DNA from 4 places in the Aminobacter sp. P4_D5 genome. Region 1 is predicted to be linked to each of the others. Evidence: riboswitches for the same ligand, from Rfam matches in the RefSeq annotation. Region 1 holds a riboswitch; each other region holds the start of a gene.
What was found. Region 1 has a riboswitch for cobalamin ahead of AC1DWF_RS06525 (CbtB domain-containing protein). Riboswitches for the same ligand answer to the same signal wherever they lie in the genome.
Positions count from the first base shown of each region.

Region 1 (4,820 bases):
GAACGGCTGGTCGAACTCGGCGTCAACACCTGAGCGCTGATCAGATCCAGCGCCGGACCTTCTTTTTGTAATCGATGTATTTCTTGCCGAAGCGGGCTTGCAGGTGCTTTTCCTCTGGCACAATGGCGAGCTTCTGCGTGCCGAAGGCCGCGATCACCGCAAGGACGATGAACCAGACACTGGCCGTGATCAGGCCGATGGCGATCATCAAGAGCGTGTTGGCGAAGTAGATCGGGTTGCGGGTGAAGGAAAAAGCGCCCGAGGTGACCAGATGCTCCGACGGCCTGTCGGGACGGATCGTGGTCTTGGCGCGCTTCAGCGTCTGCATGGCTGAGTAATAGATCGCAACCACGCCGGCCACAGCCAACCAGCCGGCCGCGTAGAGCAGGTCCGACAGCGGCTCGGTGAGCCAAGGCAAGGGGTAGAGCAGTCCGAGGGCTACAGCCACCGCGATAGCCAGGAGGTAGACGATCGGCGGCCATGGAACCCTGCTGGGGGCGGCGGCTTTGAGATCGGTCATTGCGCTCCTCCTGGTATCGTCTGGTTGTCGGTGTTGGTCGAGCACATGGCCGCGGTTTGCCCGACACGGTCTTTAAGCTCCGGGCTCTGGTCGGCGGCATAGAGGCGGACGAACGAATCATCCCTTTGCAACTCGTCGAGCATGCACACACAGTAGCGCGAGCAGAAATCCGTGTCGCGGCTTTGCTCGCACGAGCGCTGGCAAGATTTGAGGAAGGTAATTTCGCGCGTTTCGACCGGGGCGGGGAATATCTGGGCAAAGGCCCAGACCAGCGAAATCATCACCGGTTGGTGGATGAGGTAGAAAGCCAGGCTGTGGCGGCCGAAGAAGCTGAGCGGCCGTGACCAGGCGCCGGGTTGAAGGCGCGCCAGCCTTTCGAAAAGACCGGCCTTGAGCGCGAGACCGGCAACACCAATGCCGGTCAATACGGCGCCAAACCATGGAAACAGCGGCACAAAATCGTTGGAACGCGGATTGAAGGTGGACAGGCCGATCCACAAAAGCGCCGGGTGGTTGAAGGCGTCAGAGCGCAGATAATTGGGCGCTGCGATGACCAGGGCGGCGATGACCAGCGTCAGCAGGGCCGGCAGGCGCAGGAAGGCGAGGCCGAGTACGCTGGCCAGTGCTATCTGGTGCAGGATGCCGAAGAAGATGAACTTGTCGGGCATGGCGAACCAGGTCGCGACCGTGATTGCCAATGCCGCCGCCGACACCATGGCCAACCGCCTGAAGTAGCCAGGCCAGCGAATGCCCTTGGCATGCGCCAGCACAAGGCTGACGCCAACGAGAAACAGGAAGCTTGAGGCGATGCAGCGGGCGAAGAGCTTCCAGTTGCCATAGGCGGTCATGCCCGGATCGGCGTAACCGAAGAATTCGAGGTCCCAGGCGAAGTGGTAGATCGCCATGGCGACGAGGGCTGTGCCACGGGCGATGTCGATGACCGACACGCGCCGCGAGGGGGCTTGAACTTGTTCAGTGCTCGGATGCATCGTCATGGCCATTCGCTTCGGCGTTTTCAGGTGTTGCAGCGCCCCTGCAGCACTATCATGGTTGAAGCGGGGCGGTAGAGAGCAGTGTGGCCAGTCATGCACAAGGTTAAGAATTGAAGTGGCGCAAATGACCGGACGCATGATGTCGCTGACCGAAGAGCTGGTGGCGCGATGCTATCGCGACGTGGCCGATGCCGGCCCGGACCCCGATGCAGTGCACCTCGACGACGCCGACTATGAGGCGATGATCGATGAAACGCTCGCCGAGCATCCCGGCAATGGCCCGCTATGGCTGTTTGCCTATGGTTCGCTGATCTGGAAGCCCGAGGTCGAACACACCGAAGAGAAGGTGGCGCTGGCGCGCGGCTGGCATCGTTCGTTTTGCGTCAGCATGAACCGCTGGCGGGCAACGAAAGAGCAGCCCGGACTGATGATGGGCATGGATCGCGGCGGCCAGTGCAAGGGCGTGGCGCTCAGGCTCATGGACGGCGACAGGCGCGAACAGCTCGACAAGCTCTACCGCCGCGAGATGACGCTGAAGCCCTCGACCTACAAGCCGCGCTGGCTGAACCTTGTCACCGACGACGGCCCGCTGACCGCCCTTGCTTTCGTCGTCAATCGCGGCGGCCGGGCCTATGCCGGCGCACTTGGCGAGGACGAGGTTGTCGAACGGCTGGCCACAACCTGCGGCCATTGGGGCTCGGCGGCGGACTATCTCTACAATGTGGTGAAGAACCTCGAGCAGCGCGCCATCCACGACCGGCATCTGTGGCGGCTGCAGCATCTGGTGGCCGAACGAATCGCGGCCCGGAGCTGATCGCCAAAACGCCGCATTCGCACCGCCCGGCGTCGGAATTTGGTTTGCCGCCCAAGGCATTTGTTTCTATAGTCGTGGCGTCGTCGGTTCCGTTACGGAATCAAGAGGGAATGCGGTAAGGGCCTTTTGAAGGTCCGAAGCCGTGGCTGCCCCCGCAACTGTATGCGGTTAGCTCTCCCCAAATGCCACTGAAGCTTGCTTCGGGAAGGCGGGGAAGGGTGTCGATCCGCAAGCCAGGAGACCTGCCGGCGACAGGGACACTTCTCGAGGCCCTCGGGTGGAGGGCGAAAGGACTTTAAGATGACTACTGTTTCTGCAATCGGCGCCGACGTTTCCTCGCAGTCGCGCACAATGCAGCTCGCGCTTGCGGCGCTGCTTGGCCTTTTCGTTGTTGGCTTCCTCGGGTTCTCGCATATGGACGTGGTGCACAACGCTGCCCACGACTATCGCCACTCGATGGCTTTCCCCTGCCACTAACGAAGGCACCCCAACCATGTCTGTATTTCGCAACGTCGTGTTCATCGCGGCGATCAGCGGCCTATTGGCCGGCGTGATCCTTGCCGCGCTCCAAACCTATGCAACCGTTCCGCTGATCCTCAAGGCCGAAACTTACGAAAATGCCGGCGGCGGCCATGAGCATGCCGCGGCCCCAGCCGCTGGCACTGAAGCGACCACGTCAGCACCTGCGGCGCAAGCCATGGCTCCCACTGAAGAGGAAGCTGAAGCCTGGGCACCCGCCGACGGCTTTGAGCGTTTCGCCTATTCGGCACTGGCCAATATCGTCAGCGGCGTCGCATTCGCGCTGATCCTGGTCGCGGTTTCCGAATTTGCCGGCGGCATCGCCAACTGGCGCCAGGGCGTGTTCTGGGGCTTTGCCGGCTTTGCTGTCTTCACACTCGCGCCGGGCCTAGGGCTGCCACCTGAGTTGCCCGCCATGCCGGCGGCCGACCTTGGCGCGCGCCAGATCTGGTGGACTATGACGGTGGTGGCAACCGCTGCCGGCTTGGCACTGATCGCTTTCAAGCAGTCGCTGCCGCTCGCCATCCTCGGCGTCGCGCTGATCGTTGCTCCGCACATCATCGGTGCGCCGCAGCCAGAAAGCCATGATTCGCCGATACCGGCCGACCTGCACCACAGCTTCGTCGTCGCCGTGACCATCACCAACCTGGTTTTCTGGGTGGTGCTCGGAGCTGTCGCGGGGGCTGTGCGGCAGCGTTTCATGGGTACGCAGGGCGCATTGCGCGGCAGCTTTGCCTAAGAAGCTGACATTTTTGCTAGGCGGTGCGCGCTCTGGAAAGAGTGCGCACGCCGAGCGGCTGATCACCGCATTCCCTGCGCCATGGAGTTACATCGCCACCGCGCAGGCCTATGACGACGAGATGCGCGAGCGCATCGATATCCACCGCTCCAGGCGCGGCGAAGGCTGGCGAACAATGGATGCGCCGCTTGATTTGATAGCAACGCTCGACAGTGTCGCCGATGGCGAACCGGTACTCATCGATTGCCTGACGCTGTGGCTGACCAATCACATGCTGGCCGATCATGACGTGGAAGCGGAAAGTGCCCGGCTCGCCGAGGTGCTGTCGCGGCCGCGCGGCCCATGGTTCGTCGTTGCCAACGAGGTCGGGCTCGGCATCGTGCCCGACAACGCGCTTGCCCGCCGCTTCCGCGATGCAGCCGGCAGGCTCAATCAAATGGTGGCAGCCGGTGCCGACGAGGTGCTGTTCATGGTCGCTGGCCTGCCGATAAAGGTGAAATGAGATGAAGGAAATCAACGAGACCGAAGCCGAGCGCCATCGCGCCAAGATGGCCAAGCGCAAGGCGGTTCAGGACGCCGAGGTGGCGGAAAAGACCATTGTGGAAAAGGGTCTGCTGATCGTCAATACCGGTCCCGGCAAGGGCAAGTCGACCGCGGCCTTTGGGCTTGCGCTGCGCATGCTCGGCTACGGCCATCGTGTTGGCGTCGTGCAATTCATCAAGGGCGCGTGGCATTCGGGCGAGCAGGATGCATTTGCCACATTTGGCGACCGCGTCGTCTGGCACACCATGGGCGAAGGCTTTACCTGGGAAACACAGGACATCAAGCGCGATATCGCCGCCGCTGAAGCCGCCTGGGCCAAGGCTCAGGAGTTGATGGCCGATCCCAGCATCGCGCTTGTGGTCCTCGATGAGCTTAACATCGCGTTGCGCTACGACTATCTCGATCTCGACGCCGTCGTGGCTGCGCTCAAGGGCCGGCGCGAAGGCCTGCATGTCGTCGTCACCGGCCGCAATGCCAAGCCTGCACTGGTCGAAGCCGCCGATCTCGTCACCGAGATGGGCGCGACCAAGCACCATTTTGCGGCTGGGGTTAAGGCACAGAAAGGCATCGAGTTCTAAGGGATCTGCGGCCTAAAGCCAGAAGATGACGGCGATCAATCCCATTGCGCCGACCATCAGCGCGTCGGCCGTCCAGTAAAGTCGGAGTGCGGCACGGATATCCTGGGCATTGGCT
Region 1 covers NZ_JBFUIP010000018.1:14,606-19,425, forward strand. Annotated here, with positions in the region: gene AC1DWF_RS06505 (MerR family transcriptional regulator) at 1-33, shown strand, start outside; gene AC1DWF_RS06510 (methyltransferase family protein) at 41-520, opposite strand; gene AC1DWF_RS06515 (acetyltransferase domain-containing protein) at 517-1,515, opposite strand; gene AC1DWF_RS06520 (gamma-glutamylcyclotransferase) at 1,637-2,326, shown strand; cobalamin riboswitch at 2,394-2,590, shown strand; gene AC1DWF_RS06525 (CbtB domain-containing protein) at 2,627-2,803, shown strand; gene AC1DWF_RS06530 (CbtA family protein) at 2,820-3,584, shown strand; gene cobU (bifunctional adenosylcobinamide kinase/adenosylcobinamide-phosphate guanylyltransferase) at 3,577-4,086, shown strand; gene cobO (cob(I)yrinic acid a,c-diamide adenosyltransferase) at 4,088-4,705, shown strand; gene cbiB (adenosylcobinamide-phosphate synthase CbiB) at 4,718-4,820, opposite strand, start outside.

Region 2 (4,820 bases), on a different contig from region 1:
TGGGTCGGGCAACGTCGCTATTCGAGCACGGGCTTTGGTACGTTTGGCACGAGCCCGCAACCGTAAAATTCCTATTAGATTTCATGTGAAATGCCTGATAGGCATCTATAAAAAAATTAACAGAGATGCGTAACCATCTGATTTTGCTATTTCTTCTACCGCGCCATCCGACCAATCCGCACCACGCCCAGCCATCGTGACTACGAGCGCCTGCGGACGCAGTCATGCAATTTTGGAGCTAGAAAACTGATGGGGCGTGGGGCAGCCGCATCTCGACGCGCTCGGTCCACGATCCGGTCATGGCGATGGGCATGAGCAGTATTTCCGAGAGCCAGGTCACGTGGCTGTGCGAAGAGACCACGACAAGGTCAGGCCTTCCTGGCCCGGCCAATCGAAGGCGACTGGCCGTATCTGTGGATCTACGCCACTTATCTGAACGTGCGTCGCGGCGGGCGCGTCGCATCGGTCGCTGTCATAATTCTCCGCAAATACAGAATACTATACCTGCAGCATGAAGGCCCATGCCTGGCAAATAATACAGAAAACAAGTCCCAGTTAGGCAGCAATAACTGGATTAGACCCGAATTTGACGCCTTTCAATTTGCCTACGACAAATGAGATGCACTCGCTGCAAGAATTCCGATACCCCTCCAATTGACAACTTCGGCGCGCTGGCTATTTTCCGACTCGGAATTGGTTCCGCCGAGAGGTGGATGAAAAGGGAACACGGTGAGGCCACTGGCCGAATCCGCGACTGCCCCCGCAACTGTAACCGTTGAGCCTTCTCCAACATGCCACTGAGCGCACGTTATGCGGTCGGGAAGGCGGAGAAAGGCTGAGACACGGAAGTCAGGAGACCTGCCCGTTCCAGTCACCCATGCTTTGTCCACGGGGTGCGGACAGGCGCGGTCGCTCGTGGCGGTGACATTGAAAAGTGTTGCCGCATGCGGAGGGCCGCAGGGTGAATTGCATCCCTGCACCTGCCTGCCTGCGGTTTGGAGAAACTGGCGCGCCCTAACCGCGCCACCCGAACCATTTGGGGGCAAAATTGCAGAGACTACTTATTGCCGCCGGCGCACTGTCGCTGGCACTTCCCGGTCACACCTACGCGCAAGAGCTGCCTTCATCAGGGCCGACCCTGCTCGATAGGCTGGTGATCACCACGCCTCTTCGCCGCGCAAGTTCGCTTGTGCGGGCTACCTCCTCCGTCACGGTCATCGATGAAGACGAGATCAAGGGATCGGCTGCGCCCGATCTGCCCTCGCTCCTCAAGCGCTATCCCGGCGTTTCGATCATCGGTTATGGCGGCCAAGGCTCCGCAACAAATGTCTATCTTCGGGGCATGTCCTCGGGGCAGACACTCGTGCTCGTCAATGGCGTGCGTACGGCCTCAGCCACCAGCGGAATAAGCTCGATCTTCAACATCCCGCTCTCCGCGATCGAGCGTATCGAAATCGCGAAGGGTCCGCATTCGGCCCAATACGGCGCAGATGCCATTGGCGGCGTGATCAACATCATCACCAGGCAGGGCGGCAAGTGCGACGACGGACGCGATCGCTGCGGATCGATTACAACGGGGGTAACATATCCCTGGGGAGCACATGTATCCGGCAACGTGCGTGGCCAGACGGCAGGCGGCGTTGAATACGCTGTGGGCGGCAGCCTTCTCGGCACCCAAGGCTATGACTTCACGACCCCTTTGGCATGGGGTCATGAACCCGATGATGACGGCTTCCTGCAGGGCTCGCTAAATTTCTCTGTCGCCAAATCCTACGACTGGGGGCGGCTCTACGCAGATGGCCTCTTTGCCCGTGGCCGGACGGAGTATGACAATTCGTTTCCGTCGTTCAACGAGGTCGACACCGATACCTTCGCCGGAAAGATCGGCGCCACGTTGAAGCATTCGGACAGCTGGAATTCGACTGTCGAGGTTTCCAGCGGCCTAGACCGTTCGACCAACTTCCGTGATGGTGTTGTTGGCAACAGCGAGTTTGACACGCAGCGCTTCGGAATCTTCGCATCGACGGAGAAATCCTTCGAGTTTGGGGACGCAACGCATGTCGTTGCTGGCGGTGCTGAAGCCTATCGCGAAAGCGTGGACTCGACCGTCGACTTCGGTGTCGACTCCCGCAATCTGGTCGCGGTCTTCGGGCAGTATTCGGTCGAGTATGGCGCACTCACCATCGATAGCGGCCTGCGCTATGATCACAATGAACAGTTCGGCGATGCGACGACTTACAATCTCGGTGCCAGCTGGGAAATCGTTCCGGATCTCATCGCGCGAGCGTCCTACGGCACAGGCTTCCGTGCCCCGACCTTCAACGACCTCTATTACCCGGGCTACTCGAATCCAAACCTCAAGCCGGAAAAGTCTCGTTCCTACGAGATCGGCCTGAACTGGCGGCCGACGGTCGACACGACGGTTGACGTAGCCCTCTACCAGACCTGGCTCACCGACGCGATCGCGTCCAATCCCCCAACGTACCTCCCCTTCAACGTCGCCAGAGCCAAGGTTTCGGGCGTAGAGGCTTCGGTGTCTCACCAATTCAGCGACAGTTGGAGCGGCAAGGCTACGATCGATTATCGCGAGCCAAAGAACCAAGACAACGGGCTCTACATTCCCTACCGCGACCGGTTCAAGGCCACGGCGGAGATCGGCTACCGGGCAACCGAGCAGCTCAACCTCACGGCCAAGCTGCTTTACGCCTCCCCGCGCTATGCCAATGCCGCAAACACGGTCAAGCTGCCGGATTATGTCACCGTGGACTTCACGGCCGACTATGCCTTTGATGACAGATCGAGCCTGAAATTTTCGGTCGAGAACCTATTCGATGAGCAGTATTCAACCGTCACCGACTATCGAGCGCCAGGACGGACCATCAACCTCAGCTTCACGCGCCAGTTTTGAGATGATGCGGATGTCTCCCTGCTGCCTTTCAAGAGCAAGCCTTCATCAATGGCTGTGCTCATTCGCTGGCGCGCTCGTTCTGGCGGCCTTTGCACCTGCGGCAGAAGCAGCCGACGGCCCCAGCCGCGTGGTTTCGATGAACGTGTGCACCGATCAGCTGGCCATGCTGATTGCAGACAAGGAACAGCTGCACTCGGTCTCCTACATGGCAAGCGATCCCAGCACCTCCGTTCTTTTCGATAAGGCGGCTGGGATTGCCGTCAATCATGGTCTCGCGGAGGAGGTCTTCCTGATGCAGCCCGACCTCGTGCTGGCAGGCACCTACACCACGAGAACGACGGTGGAACTGCTTCGGCGCCTGGGCATCCGGGTCGAGGAATTCGCTCCCGACAGTTCGATCGCCGACATCCGTGCGAACATCCTTCGAATGGGTAAGGTCCTCGCCAGGGAGGACCGGGCAGCCGAACTTGTCGGCGAACTCGACAAGGGCATCGCCCAGCTCGAGAAGGAACCACCCTCAGGCAAGACGGTAGCCACCTACTATGCCAATAGCTACACGTCAGGCGCCGGCACGCTGGTAGACGAGGTCGTCAAGCTTTCGGGCCTGGCCAACCTCGCGAACAAGCTCGGCCTGTCTGGAAGCTCTCGGTTGCCGCTGGAAATGCTCGTCCTCGCCCAGCCTGACCTGATCGCCGACGGAAACACGTCCTACGGGGCTCCTGCGCTTGCGCAAGAGAACTTTGTCCACCCGGCCTATCGCGCCATCGCTGCCTCAGGAAGATCGGTCACCGTACCCTCCGGCTACACGATCTGTGGTGCTCCCTTCACGCTTGAAGCGGCTCGGATCCTCCAAGCTGCGGCCAGCAACATCAGGGGAAATCCATGAGAGCCCCAATGCCCTACTATGCGGTACTTGCGGCCTTGGCGCTGGTTACTGCCTGCCTGTTTCTGCTGTCGCTGACCGTGGGCCCGGCAGCGATAGCGTTTTCCGACAGCCTCGCCGCATTGTTCTCCCCAAAGGCGGATGCGATCGCCCTGGTCATGCAGGAAATCCGCCTGCCCCGCGCTCTGCTTGGCCTGATGGTCGGAGCTACCCTTGGCCTATCGGGTGCCGCGCTCCAGGGATACCTGCGCAATCCGCTGGCTGAACCCGGGCTGATCGGCGTGAGTGCATCGGCATCGCTTGGTGCCGTGGTCGCCATCTACTCCGGGCTCACATCAGTGTTTGCCTTGGCACTTCCGCTTTCAGCGCTCGCTGCGGCGGCCGTCGCAGTCGTGGTCGTCCAGGCTTTGGCAGGTCTTCGCGGCAGCACGCTGACCATCATTCTGGCAGGTGTCGCCGTATCGAGTTTCGCAGGCGCGATGACGTCTCTAGCGCTCAATCTCTCGCCGAACCCATTTGCCGCCCTCGAGATCATGTTCTGGATGCTGGGCTCCCTGACCGACCGGTCGATGACCCACGTCTGGCTTGCGTTGCCATTCATGCTCATCGGCTGGCTGCTGCTTGCGGCGTTGGGGCAGGCACTCGATGCGCTGACCCTCGGCAACGATACCGCTGCCACCATGGGGGTCGATCTTCGTCGGGTCCAGTTTCTGGCCGTGTTAGGAACAGCGGCATCGGTAGGTGCCGCGACCGCTGTGTCCGGTGCGATCGGCTTCGTCGGGCTAATCGTGCCCCACCTGTTGCGCCCCCTCGTCGGATCGCGTCCTTCCCGGCTTCTTCCGGCAAGCGCGCTTGGCGGTGCTGCCATGCTGCTGGCGGCCGATATCCTGGTGCGCATCATCGCGCCCGGCAAGGACCTCAAGCTCGGAGTCCTCACTGCCATCGTCGGCGCGCCGTTCTTCCTATGGCTGGTCTGGCGCACGAGAAGGAAGCTCGCCTGATGCTGCTCGATGTCCATAGCCTCAAGGT
Region 2 covers NZ_JBFUIP010000166.1:7,149-11,968, forward strand. Annotated here, with positions in the region: partial or broken gene AC1DWF_RS25570 (transposase) at 270-480, shown strand; cobalamin riboswitch at 678-880, shown strand; gene AC1DWF_RS25575 (TonB-dependent receptor domain-containing protein) at 1,049-2,908, shown strand; gene AC1DWF_RS25580 (ABC transporter substrate-binding protein) at 2,919-3,794, shown strand; gene AC1DWF_RS25585 (FecCD family ABC transporter permease) at 3,791-4,792, shown strand; partial or broken gene AC1DWF_RS25590 (ABC transporter ATP-binding protein) at 4,792-4,820, shown strand, end outside.
Region 2: another riboswitch for cobalamin. It lies ahead of AC1DWF_RS25575 (TonB-dependent receptor domain-containing protein); the one in region 1 lies ahead of AC1DWF_RS06525 (CbtB domain-containing protein).

Region 3 (4,820 bases), on a different contig from region 1:
CATGCCCACCCGCCTCGATCAGGTCGAGCAATTCGCGCGGAGTTTCCGGAATCGATTCAACGCCGTACCCGGCGTCCTTGAGGTCCTGCAGCATGGCCAAGACGCTGTTGGGTACGTCGAGGCCTACGGCATAGCCTGTGCGGCCGGGCGCGCTGGGATAATCGGGGATGAGAATCGCGAGCTTGCGCTTTTCGGGCGGCGTCTCGCGCAGCCTGAGATGTGCCGCGATGCGGGTTGCGACCTGTTCGACACGGTCCGGCTCGGGCCGGTTGGCCAAGGCGCGGAAGCCGAGCGCCGGGTCGAGTTCGCTCTCGGACTTGAATGAGATGGCGCCTGCGAGGATGCGGCCGTCGAGCTCGGGCATGACGACATGCATCGCAAGATCTGCCGGTGCCAGCCCACGCGGGCTACCCTCCCAGGCTTCGCGGCGGGTGGTGGCGACGATCACCTGAAACACGGGAACGCCGGCCCGGTCGAACAGTGTTTCCGCGCCGGGTTCCGCTCCTGAGGCAAACGCTGTAGCCGTGATGATGGCTGATGGCTCTAACGCAAAAAGAGCCGCCTCGACAAAGCTGAGCGATTCCTTGTCCTTCAGGCTTGATACGAAGATCGGGACGGGCCGGATGCCTTGGCGGATGAGTGCGTCGGTCAGTGCGTCGACGGGGGCGACATCGGCTGCCAGCAGCATCGAGCGATAGAACAGGATGGGGACGATATCACCTTCTCCCCGTTCACGGGGAGAAGGTGCCCCGAAGGGGCGGATGAGGGGCGGCGCAAGGGCGTCGAGCGTTGGCTCCTGCCCCTCGTCCCCCTGCCAGGACCTTCTCCCCGTGAACGGGGAGAAGGGGGATTCGACCACGCCTCGCGCCGGATCGTAAAAACCGGCTTTGGGCACCGTCACCGGTGCATTGGCATCGGCTTTCGCTTCCGCGCTCGCCAGTCCTGCGAGGCGCGCAACCAGCGCCTTCATGTTTTCCGGTCCGCCTTCGCGGAAATAGCCAAGCAGCGCGTCGAGTTCTGTGCGCGGCAAGGTCGAGCCTTCGACCAGCCGCGAGTCCGAATCGTGGCTTTCGCCCGGCAGCAGCGCAAGAGCGATGCCCTTTTCTCGAGCCATGGCAGCGAGTTGGTCGCAACCGTAGCGCCACCAGTCATAACCGCCGAGGATGCGGACGATGATGACCTTGGCGTGCGCCGCTACACTGTCGATCCAGAGGTCGACAGACATCGGATGCCTGAGGTCGCGCAGGCTGGCGAGCCGCATCGATGGCAGGCTTGCCGCGTCCGCCTTCCAGGCGGCGGCGATGCCAGCGAGATCGCTGTCGGTGAAAGACAACGCCACCACATCCGCAGGCGTTTGCCTGAGATCGACAGGCTCGACGAGATCGTCGAGCGAGGCGGATGTGGTGGTGAGGATGTGCATCTATCTGGCCCGGCTCAGCCTACAAGAATGCGCTCGATGGCCGGGCGGTCGAGGCCCTTGAGGCCGATCACCACCAGACGCGAGCGGCGGTCGTCTTCGGCCGTCCAGGCGCGGTCGTAGTAGTGGTTGACGCGCGGACCGACAGCCTGGACGAGCAGGCGCATGGGCTTGCCGCCGACTTCGACGAAGCCCTTCACGCGCAGCACGTTTTCTTCCTCGGCGGCGGTGGCGACGCGCTTGGCCAGTTCATCCGGGTTGGAAATCGAAGGAATGTCGATGACGAACGAGTCGAAATCATCGTGCTCGTGGTCGAAGGCGCCGTCGTGATGGGTCTTGCGGTTTTCGATGTCGTCTTCGACAGCGAGGCCAAGGCCAAGCAGCACCGAAGGGTCGACCTTGCCGTGCGCGGTCTGCACGATCTTGACGGCGCGCGACAGGTGCTCGCCGACAATGGCGTTGGCGCGCGCAAGGCCGGCCTCGTCGAGCAGGTCGCTTTTCGACAGGATGATGAGGTCGGCGCAGGCGACCTGGTCTTCAAACACTTCTTCGACCGGATCATCATGGTCGAGCGTCTCGTCCTGGGCGCGCTGGGCGGCGAGCGCGTCCATGTCGGCGGCGACCTTGCCTTCTGCGAGCGCTGGGCCGTCAACAACGGCGATGACGCCGTCGACCGTGACGCGGCTCTTGACCGTGGGCCATTGGAAGGCCTGGATCAGCGGCTTGGGCAATGCCAACCCCGAAGTCTCGATCAGGATGTGGTCGACACGTGGCGAACGCGACAGGATCTGGTCCAGTGCGGGGACAAAATCGTCGGCGACGGTGCAGCAGATGCAGCCYTTGGCCAGTTCGACGATGTTTTCCTCCGGGCAGGTGTCGATGCCGCAGCCTTTGAGGATTTCGCCGTCGATGCCGACATCGCCGAACTCGTTGACGATGATGGCGAGGCGCTTGCCCTTGGCGTTTTCGAGGATGTGGCGGAGCAGCGTCGTCTTGCCGGCGCCGAGAAAGCCGGTGATGACGGTACAGGGGACGCGTTCGACGGAGGCGGTCATTTGTCTTCCTTGATGAGGTCGAGGGGAGGGATGCGCGCGACAAGGCCGCGCTTGAGGCTGTCGGGACGGCCTCGCCACGGGATCAGGCCGTCGGTCGAGGTGGCGAAGAGTTTTGCGCCGGTGATCAGGTCGTCGCCCGAGCTAATGGCGAGATCGCCGAAGACGTAGCTCCATGAGCCGTCGCGCAGGATCGCCGCACTCAGGCGGCGCTTGCAGTTGCCGAGGCATTCGACGCTGCGCACCGTGATGCCTTCTTGTGCAGCGGCGGCGCGTGTGGATTCGGCGAGCTTGGCGCCTGCGCGGGGATGAGCGTCCGAGCCGTTTTCGTCGCGGCAGGATGAGCAGACGAGAATCGTCACATCCGCTGCGGCGCGCAGGTCGGCGCCATCGCTGGATGCGTCCAAAATTTCGACAGAGAGATTGTCGTCGAGTTCCAAAATACCAGGCTCCTTGCCTGGGACACCCGCCAGGCGATCGGATCAATGTTTCAGACGGCAGGTCTCCTGGCTCGCGAGTCGTCGCCTTCGTGCCGCCTTCCCGGGAGGACATCCCAGTGGTTACCGGTCTTGGCTCGTCGCTTACAGTTGCGGGGACAGCCGCGGATTTGACGCCAAAAGCGCCGCACCGCATTCCCTCTTAGCTCCTCCCCTTGCCGGGAGGAGACCGTCTGGGTCGATTTAMGCTTTCGCGAGGGGTGGAGTCAACGTGAGGGAGCGACCCGCAATGTCGCTCAGCGCCGGTCCGAGATCGCCGGCCGGTGTGACCTTGATGCTTTCGAGGCCAAGCCAGTCACGCATCTGCTGCAGCTCTTCATAGAGTTCGGCCGCCGTTTCGGGCGGGGCGCAGGGCTCCGCATAGGCGGCATGGACGCGCAAGACACCGGCTGGGCGGTCAGCTTTGAGGTCGACGCGCGCGACGATTCGTTCGCCGAGCAGGAAGGGCAGGACATAATAGCCATACTGGCGCTTTTCGGCCGGCGTGTAGATCTCGATTCGGTAGCGGAAGCCGAACAGGCTTTCGGCGCGGCTGCGTTCGAAGACCAGCGGATCGAACGGCGCGAGCAAGGCGCGGGCACTGACCTTACGTGGAATGCGGGCCTGGGCGTGCAGGTAGGCCTGCTTGTCCCAGCCCTCGACGCGGACGGGAATCAGTTCGCCCGTTTCGACCAGCTCTTCGAGGCGACCTTTCATTTCGGCGGGCGACAGGCGGAAGTAATCACGCAGGCAGGCGGCCGTCGCGACGCCATGGGCCCGGGCGGAGATTCGCAACAGTTCGCGATGCGCGTCGGCCGGGGCAGGGATGGGACTGTTGTAAATGCCCGCGGGCAAGACTCGCTCGGGCAGATCATAAAGTCGCTCGAAGCCACGGCGCGAATGGGTGGTGATGCGGCCAGCCCAGAACAGCCATTCGAAAGCGTGTTTTTCCCGGCTCCAGCCCCACCAGCCGCCCGAACCTTTGGCGCCTTCAATCTCGGAAGCGGCGATCGGGCCGCGGTCGACCACGTGGCGGAAAATCTCCTCTATGTAAGGCCTGTTCGCGCGGCCGAACTTGGCAAGCCCGCCATACATCCCTTCCTCAGCCCGCGCCATACGCCAGCGCATCAGGGGAAAGGTCTCTAGCGGCAACAGCGAGGCTTCATGCGCCCAGTACTCGAAAAGCAGACGCTTGCTCGACTGCATGGCGTCGTCGAGCAGCGCCATCGGGTAGGGGCCGAGGCGCGAATAAAGCGGCATGTAGTGCGCGCGCACAACGGCACTGACCGAGTCGATTTGGAACAGACCGAGGCGGTCGAGCACACGCTGCAGGTGACGTCGCGTGATCGTGCCTGTGGGGCGCGGGTCCATGAAGCCCTGGGCCGCAAGCGCGATGCGGCGGGCGGTGGGGAGTGAGATTTTTTCCTTCATTGCGGCAAGCTATCGCAGTCTGTTGTGAGGTGACGCAAGGGTACGAGAATCGATCTTTGTTGCAAACGCTAGCAGGTCTGCGGTTCCTGACTTGTCAGGAGCCTAAAGTGGAGTAAAAGACGAAGGAAATCAAATAGGAGCCACGCGCGCAGGATTTTGGTCCAGCGGTGGGGTTTGCCTCGTTTTGGACAAGGTTGGACTTGCTTCGCCCGACCGCCTGCGCTAACCGTCGCCGCATTGCAGCACGACCGTTTCGTCCGGCTCGGCGAGAATCTGTCGCGCTTCCGGAAACGGACCTCGTGCTGTAAATCTGGGTGGATAGGCCACCAACGGAATTCGCAGCATGAACGCTCTCTTGAGTTCGTATCTGCCCATCGTCATCTTCATCGGTGTGGCGCTTCTAGTCGGCATTGCGCTTATCGCGGCGCCCTTCCTTGTCGCCTA
Region 3 covers NZ_JBFUIP010000040.1:20,006-24,825, forward strand. Annotated here, with positions in the region: gene cobN (cobaltochelatase subunit CobN) at 1-1,420, opposite strand, end outside; gene cobW (cobalamin biosynthesis protein CobW) at 1,435-2,472, opposite strand; gene AC1DWF_RS11285 (DUF1636 family protein) at 2,469-2,909, opposite strand; cobalamin riboswitch at 2,949-3,155, opposite strand; gene AC1DWF_RS11290 (winged helix-turn-helix domain-containing protein) at 3,150-4,376, opposite strand; gene AC1DWF_RS11295 (NADH-quinone oxidoreductase subunit A) at 4,720-4,820, shown strand, end outside.
Region 3: another riboswitch for cobalamin. It lies ahead of AC1DWF_RS11285 (DUF1636 family protein); the one in region 1 lies ahead of AC1DWF_RS06525 (CbtB domain-containing protein).

Region 4 (4,820 bases), on a different contig from region 1:
GATTTTCGGAAAGCACGATGCGTAGATTCAATGATTTAGAGCGTCCTTTGCGCGTCCGTTCGGACGCACGGCGCTCTATGCAGCGCCGACCCTGAGCAAATCGTGGAAGTGGATGATGCCGACCGGACGGTCGTCTTCGACCACGAGAATGGCACTGATATTGTGCTCGTTGAGCATGGCAGTTGCAGTACCTGCCAGCATCTGTCGTGGCACGGTCTTGGGCCGCCGGGTCATGATGTCTTCGACATTGGTCTCGGCAAGATTGCGGTCGAGATTGCGCGCCAGATCGCCGTCGGTGATGATGCCGGCGAGCTTGCCATCTTCGTCAACGACACAGACGCAGCCAAAGCGCTTCTTGGACAGCGTCTTGACCGCCTCTGGCATCTTGGTGCCAACCGATACGATCGGCATTTCATCGCCTATGTGCATCAGGTCGCCGACCGGCATCAGGCTCGCGCCGAGCTGGCCACCCGGATGGAAGGTGCGGAAGTGGTCGGCGGTGAAGCCGCGCGCTTCAAGCAGGGCCACCGCCAGCGCATCGCCAATTGCCAATTGGAGCAGCGTCGAGGTCGTCGGCGCGAGCCCATGCGGGCAAGCTTCCGGGGCGCGCGGCAATGACAAGACGACATCCGCCTGACGTGCCAATGCGGAAGCGTCGCCGGCGGTAATGGCAATCAACGGGATCGAGAAGCGCCTGGAATAGGCAACAATGCCCTTGAGTTCGGCCGTCTCGCCCGACCAGGAGAGTGCCACGATCGCGTCTTCCTTGGTGATCATGCCGAGATCGCCGTGGATGGCTTCGGAGGGGTGGACGAAATAGGCTGGCGTTCCGGTCGAGGCCAGGGTCGCTGCGACCTTGGAGCCGATATGGCCGCTCTTGCCAACACCCGTGACGATGACCCGGCCGCTCAGTTGCCCGAGGGTCGAGACGGCTTGGGCAAATGGCTCCGCCAATACCCCTTCGAGCGCGGCAGCAAGCGCGGCCATGCCGGCCTGCTCAGTGGTGACGGTGCGGAGGGCGGAGGCGATCGACGCCTGCCGGTCCGGCTCTTTTTTCAGCGATCCAGCGTGCATGTCGCATGCGTTAGCGCGTCGAACGGTCCCTGTCCATGATTATCCGGCCCGAACGATGCGTCCCCGGGGTGGCGGGAAACGCTCCGTTAACCATGGCCATTTACCAGTTGGTAATTGCGGCGCCCATGCGTCGGCGAAGCAGTGGAAAAGATGGCGCAGATCAGGCCAGAGCAAAAAGGACCGTGGGGCAGTGCAGGACTGCGCGCCTTGCTGGCAACAGCAAGTCTAGCGACGTTGCTTTGCGCCACGCCTTTGCATGCTCAGGAAGCCGGCTTGCGCGGTACGTTTGCAGATGGAGACGCAACAGGTTCGCTGACGCGCAGGCCCATGGCCCAGCCGCAAACGCCCGAACCCCAAGATCAGGTCGCGGACTATCAGCCTGTCAGCCCCGGCGCCCTACCCGACCAGGCGGACGCAGCCGCAGAAGACAGCCTGTTCAGCGAGCCGCCCAACGCCGACAGCGCGGCGTCCGCTCGCCAGCCTACCACGGCCCGCCAACGTGCCGAAGAGGCGCGACGGCAACGCGCGGCCCCCACAAGGGCGCCCGCCACCAGGCCCGTTGCGCCAGCGGCGGAAGACGACATTACCACCGGCACCGTGCGCCAGGGTACCATCGACTCAGAAACCAGCGTGGAGAACGGCCCGGAATCCGCACGGCAAGCCGCCATCGAGGCACTTACGCCCCTGATCGATGCAACTCCCTTCGCGCCCACCGGCATCCGCGTCGGCAGTTTTGTGCTCAGGCCCAGCCTCGTGCAAGGACTGGAGGCGAGTTCGAACGCCGATTCGAGCCCGGACGGAAAGTCGGCGGTGCTGTCGGATACCGCCCTTCGGCTCAATGCCGCATCGGACTGGGAAAGCCATTCGGCGAACATCGATGCGTATGGCATCGTTCGCAAATCCCTCTCCGGGCAGGAGGTCGACGATCTCGCCGGAGGCATCAACGGCCGATTGCAGCTCGACCTCGCCGACGACCTTCGGGCCATCGCGCGTCTTGGCTACGATTTCCGCCCGGAATCGGCCACCTCCCCCGTCGTCATCGTCGGCACCGCCGAGCGGCCGACGCTCCACATCCTCGATGGCGAGCTTGGGCTGGAGAAGGATGTCGGCAAATTCCGCTTCGGCGTGGCCGGCGAGGCGACCAAGGAAACCTACAGCGACGCTCAATTGTCGGACGGCGCCACGCTGTCTCAGGAAGACAGGAATTCCACGCTCTACACAGGCAGGCTGCGCGCCGGCTACGAGATATCGCCTGCATTGACGCCATTTGGCGAGGTCGAATACGGACGCCGCGTCTATGATCTCCGCTTCGACACTGCCGGCTTCGAACGCTCGTCGAACAGGATCGGCGCACGCGCCGGCGTCGAATTGGACATGGGCGAGAAATTCGGCGGCGAGCTTTCGGCCGGCTGGATCAGCGAAAACTTCGATGACGAGCGCCTCAAGACCATTTCCGAACCGACATTTGCCGCCGACCTCAGATGGTCGCCGATCCGTGGCACCATCGTTGGCTTCAACGGCGCAACCTTCGTGGAAGGCTCGACCACTCCGGGCGAAAGCGGCTCGATTCTCTATGCTGGGCGTCTCAGCGTCGAGCGTGAAATCCGCGCGAACCTCACGGGCATGGCAGCCGTGGGCGCCGGTTGGCGCGACTATGCCGACTCCGAGGACCACGATCTGACGCTGACCGCCGAAGCAGGCATGACCTGGTGGCTCAACCGCTATGCCGGCCTCACCGGCAGGCTGCGCCATGAAACGTTCACCAGCACACTGCCCAACCGCGATAGCACGACCAACACAGTGTTCCTCGGGATGAGAATCCAGCGCTAGGATTCAGGGGCAACGAGTTCGGCGGCAATCGCCTTCAGCGCTTCTTCTCCGCCACCGGAAAACACCTCGCTCATGATGAGATCGGCCAGCGGCAGGCGGCTGCCCCAGCCATGCCTTTCAAGGTCGGGCTTTTGCGCGAATTCGGAGACCCGGCCAACGCAGAGATAAGCCACCGGCACGACATGATCTGGAATGCCTAGCAGCTGCTTCAGCGCCTCGCGGTCGAGGATGCTGACCCAGCCGACGCCGACACCTTCGGCACGCGCCGCCAGCCAGAAATTCTGCACGGCGCAAACGGTGCTGTAGAGATCCATTTCCGGATTGTGCCAGCGTCCAAGCGGCGAATTTTCCGAGCGGCTCCGGTCGCAGGTGACGACAAGGTTGAGCGGGGTCTCGCAGATGCCTTCGAGCTTCAGCTTGCGGTAAAGTGCCTGCCGTTCCTCGGCGATGTGCGGCAGTTCCTGCTGGCGCGCGGCGAAGAACAGGTCGCGCACTTTCTGCCGGCGCTCGGCATCGCGGAGGACGATGAAATTCCATGGCTGCATGAAGCCAACCGACGGCGCGTGATGGGCAGCCATCAGCAGCCGCGCCAGCAGCTCATCTCTCAGTGGGTCAGGCCGAAAATGGCTGCGCACGTCGCGGCGCGTGAAGATGGCGCGGTAGACGGCATCTTGTGCAGCTTGGTCGAAACAATTGGAATTTAAATGGTCAGCCGGCATCGCGTATCCCCTTGCGAGCAATCGATTTCCCCCGCCTGACCATGCGGAGGACGATTTCTGCCGGGCCGGTCTTCTGGCTCGAGTTCAACCCGTTGTCGGCACCTTCCCATTCAAGATGAACAGTGGCTTTTGCCGATACGGTCCCTCTTACAGCGTTGGGCACGCCACGGATTTGCACCGTGTTCCCGATTCTCCCGCATCGCTGCGGGCACCTGGCAGGACATGTCTATCTGGAGCAGGCCCCGATGGCCATCGCTCCGCGCGCCCAAAATTGACGCGCGGGCGACATTGCAGCCGCTTTAGCGGCCCGGCTTCATCTCGTGCAGCAAGCCTTCGATGACACCGGCCATGCTTTTGCTGAGATCCGAACGCGACAGGGCAAATGCGACATTGGCTTCGACGAAGCCTTCCGGCGAGCCGCAGTCGAAGGTGCGGCCGCGATAGTGGTAGCCGTAGAAACGCTGCTGCTTTTCAAGCTTCAGCATCGCGTCGGTGAGCTGGATCTCGTCGCCGGCGCCACGCTCCTGGCTTGCCAGGATGTTGAAGATCTCAGGCTGCAGGATGTAGCGGCCATTGATGAAAAGGTTGGAGGGTGCCGTACCCTGCTTCGGCTTTTCCACCATGCCTTCGATTTCGAAGCCGGTGTGGACGGCCTTGCCCTGTCCGACGATGCCGTATTTGTGCGTCTCGGCGGGATCGCACTCCTGCACGGCGATAATATTGCTGCCGGTTTCGGCGTAAAGCTCGACCATCTCGCGCATGCAGCTCTTTTCCGACTGCATGATCATGTCGGGCAAAAGCAGTGCGAAAGGTTCGTCGCCGACCAGTTCGCGCGCGCACCAAACCGCATGGCCAAGGCCAAGCGGCACCTGCTGGCGGGTGAAAGAGGTCTGGCCCGGCCCTGGCTGGAGCCGCTGCAGCCGTTCAAGCTGTTCGATTTTGCCGCGCTGTGCCAGCGTGTCGTAGAGTTCGAACTGGACGTCGAAATGATCTTCGATGACCGCCTTGTTGCGGCCGGTGACGAAGATGAAATGCTCGATCCCAGCCTCGCGTGCCTCGTCGACCACGTATTGAATCACCGGACGGTCGACAACAGTCAGCATTTCCTTCGGGATCGACTTGGTGGCAGGCAGAAAACGCGTGCCCAAACCCGCGACCGGAAAAACTGCCTTGCGAACTCTCTTCATGCTTCATCGT
Region 4 covers NZ_JBFUIP010000039.1:1,117-5,936, reverse strand. Annotated here, with positions in the region: gene AC1DWF_RS11005 (KpsF/GutQ family sugar-phosphate isomerase) at 76-1,074, opposite strand; gene AC1DWF_RS11000 (outer membrane beta-barrel protein) at 1,225-2,904, shown strand; gene bluB (5,6-dimethylbenzimidazole synthase) at 2,901-3,623, opposite strand; cobalamin riboswitch at 3,670-3,854, opposite strand; gene galU (UTP--glucose-1-phosphate uridylyltransferase GalU) at 3,923-4,810, opposite strand.
Region 4: another riboswitch for cobalamin. It lies ahead of bluB (5,6-dimethylbenzimidazole synthase); the one in region 1 lies ahead of AC1DWF_RS06525 (CbtB domain-containing protein).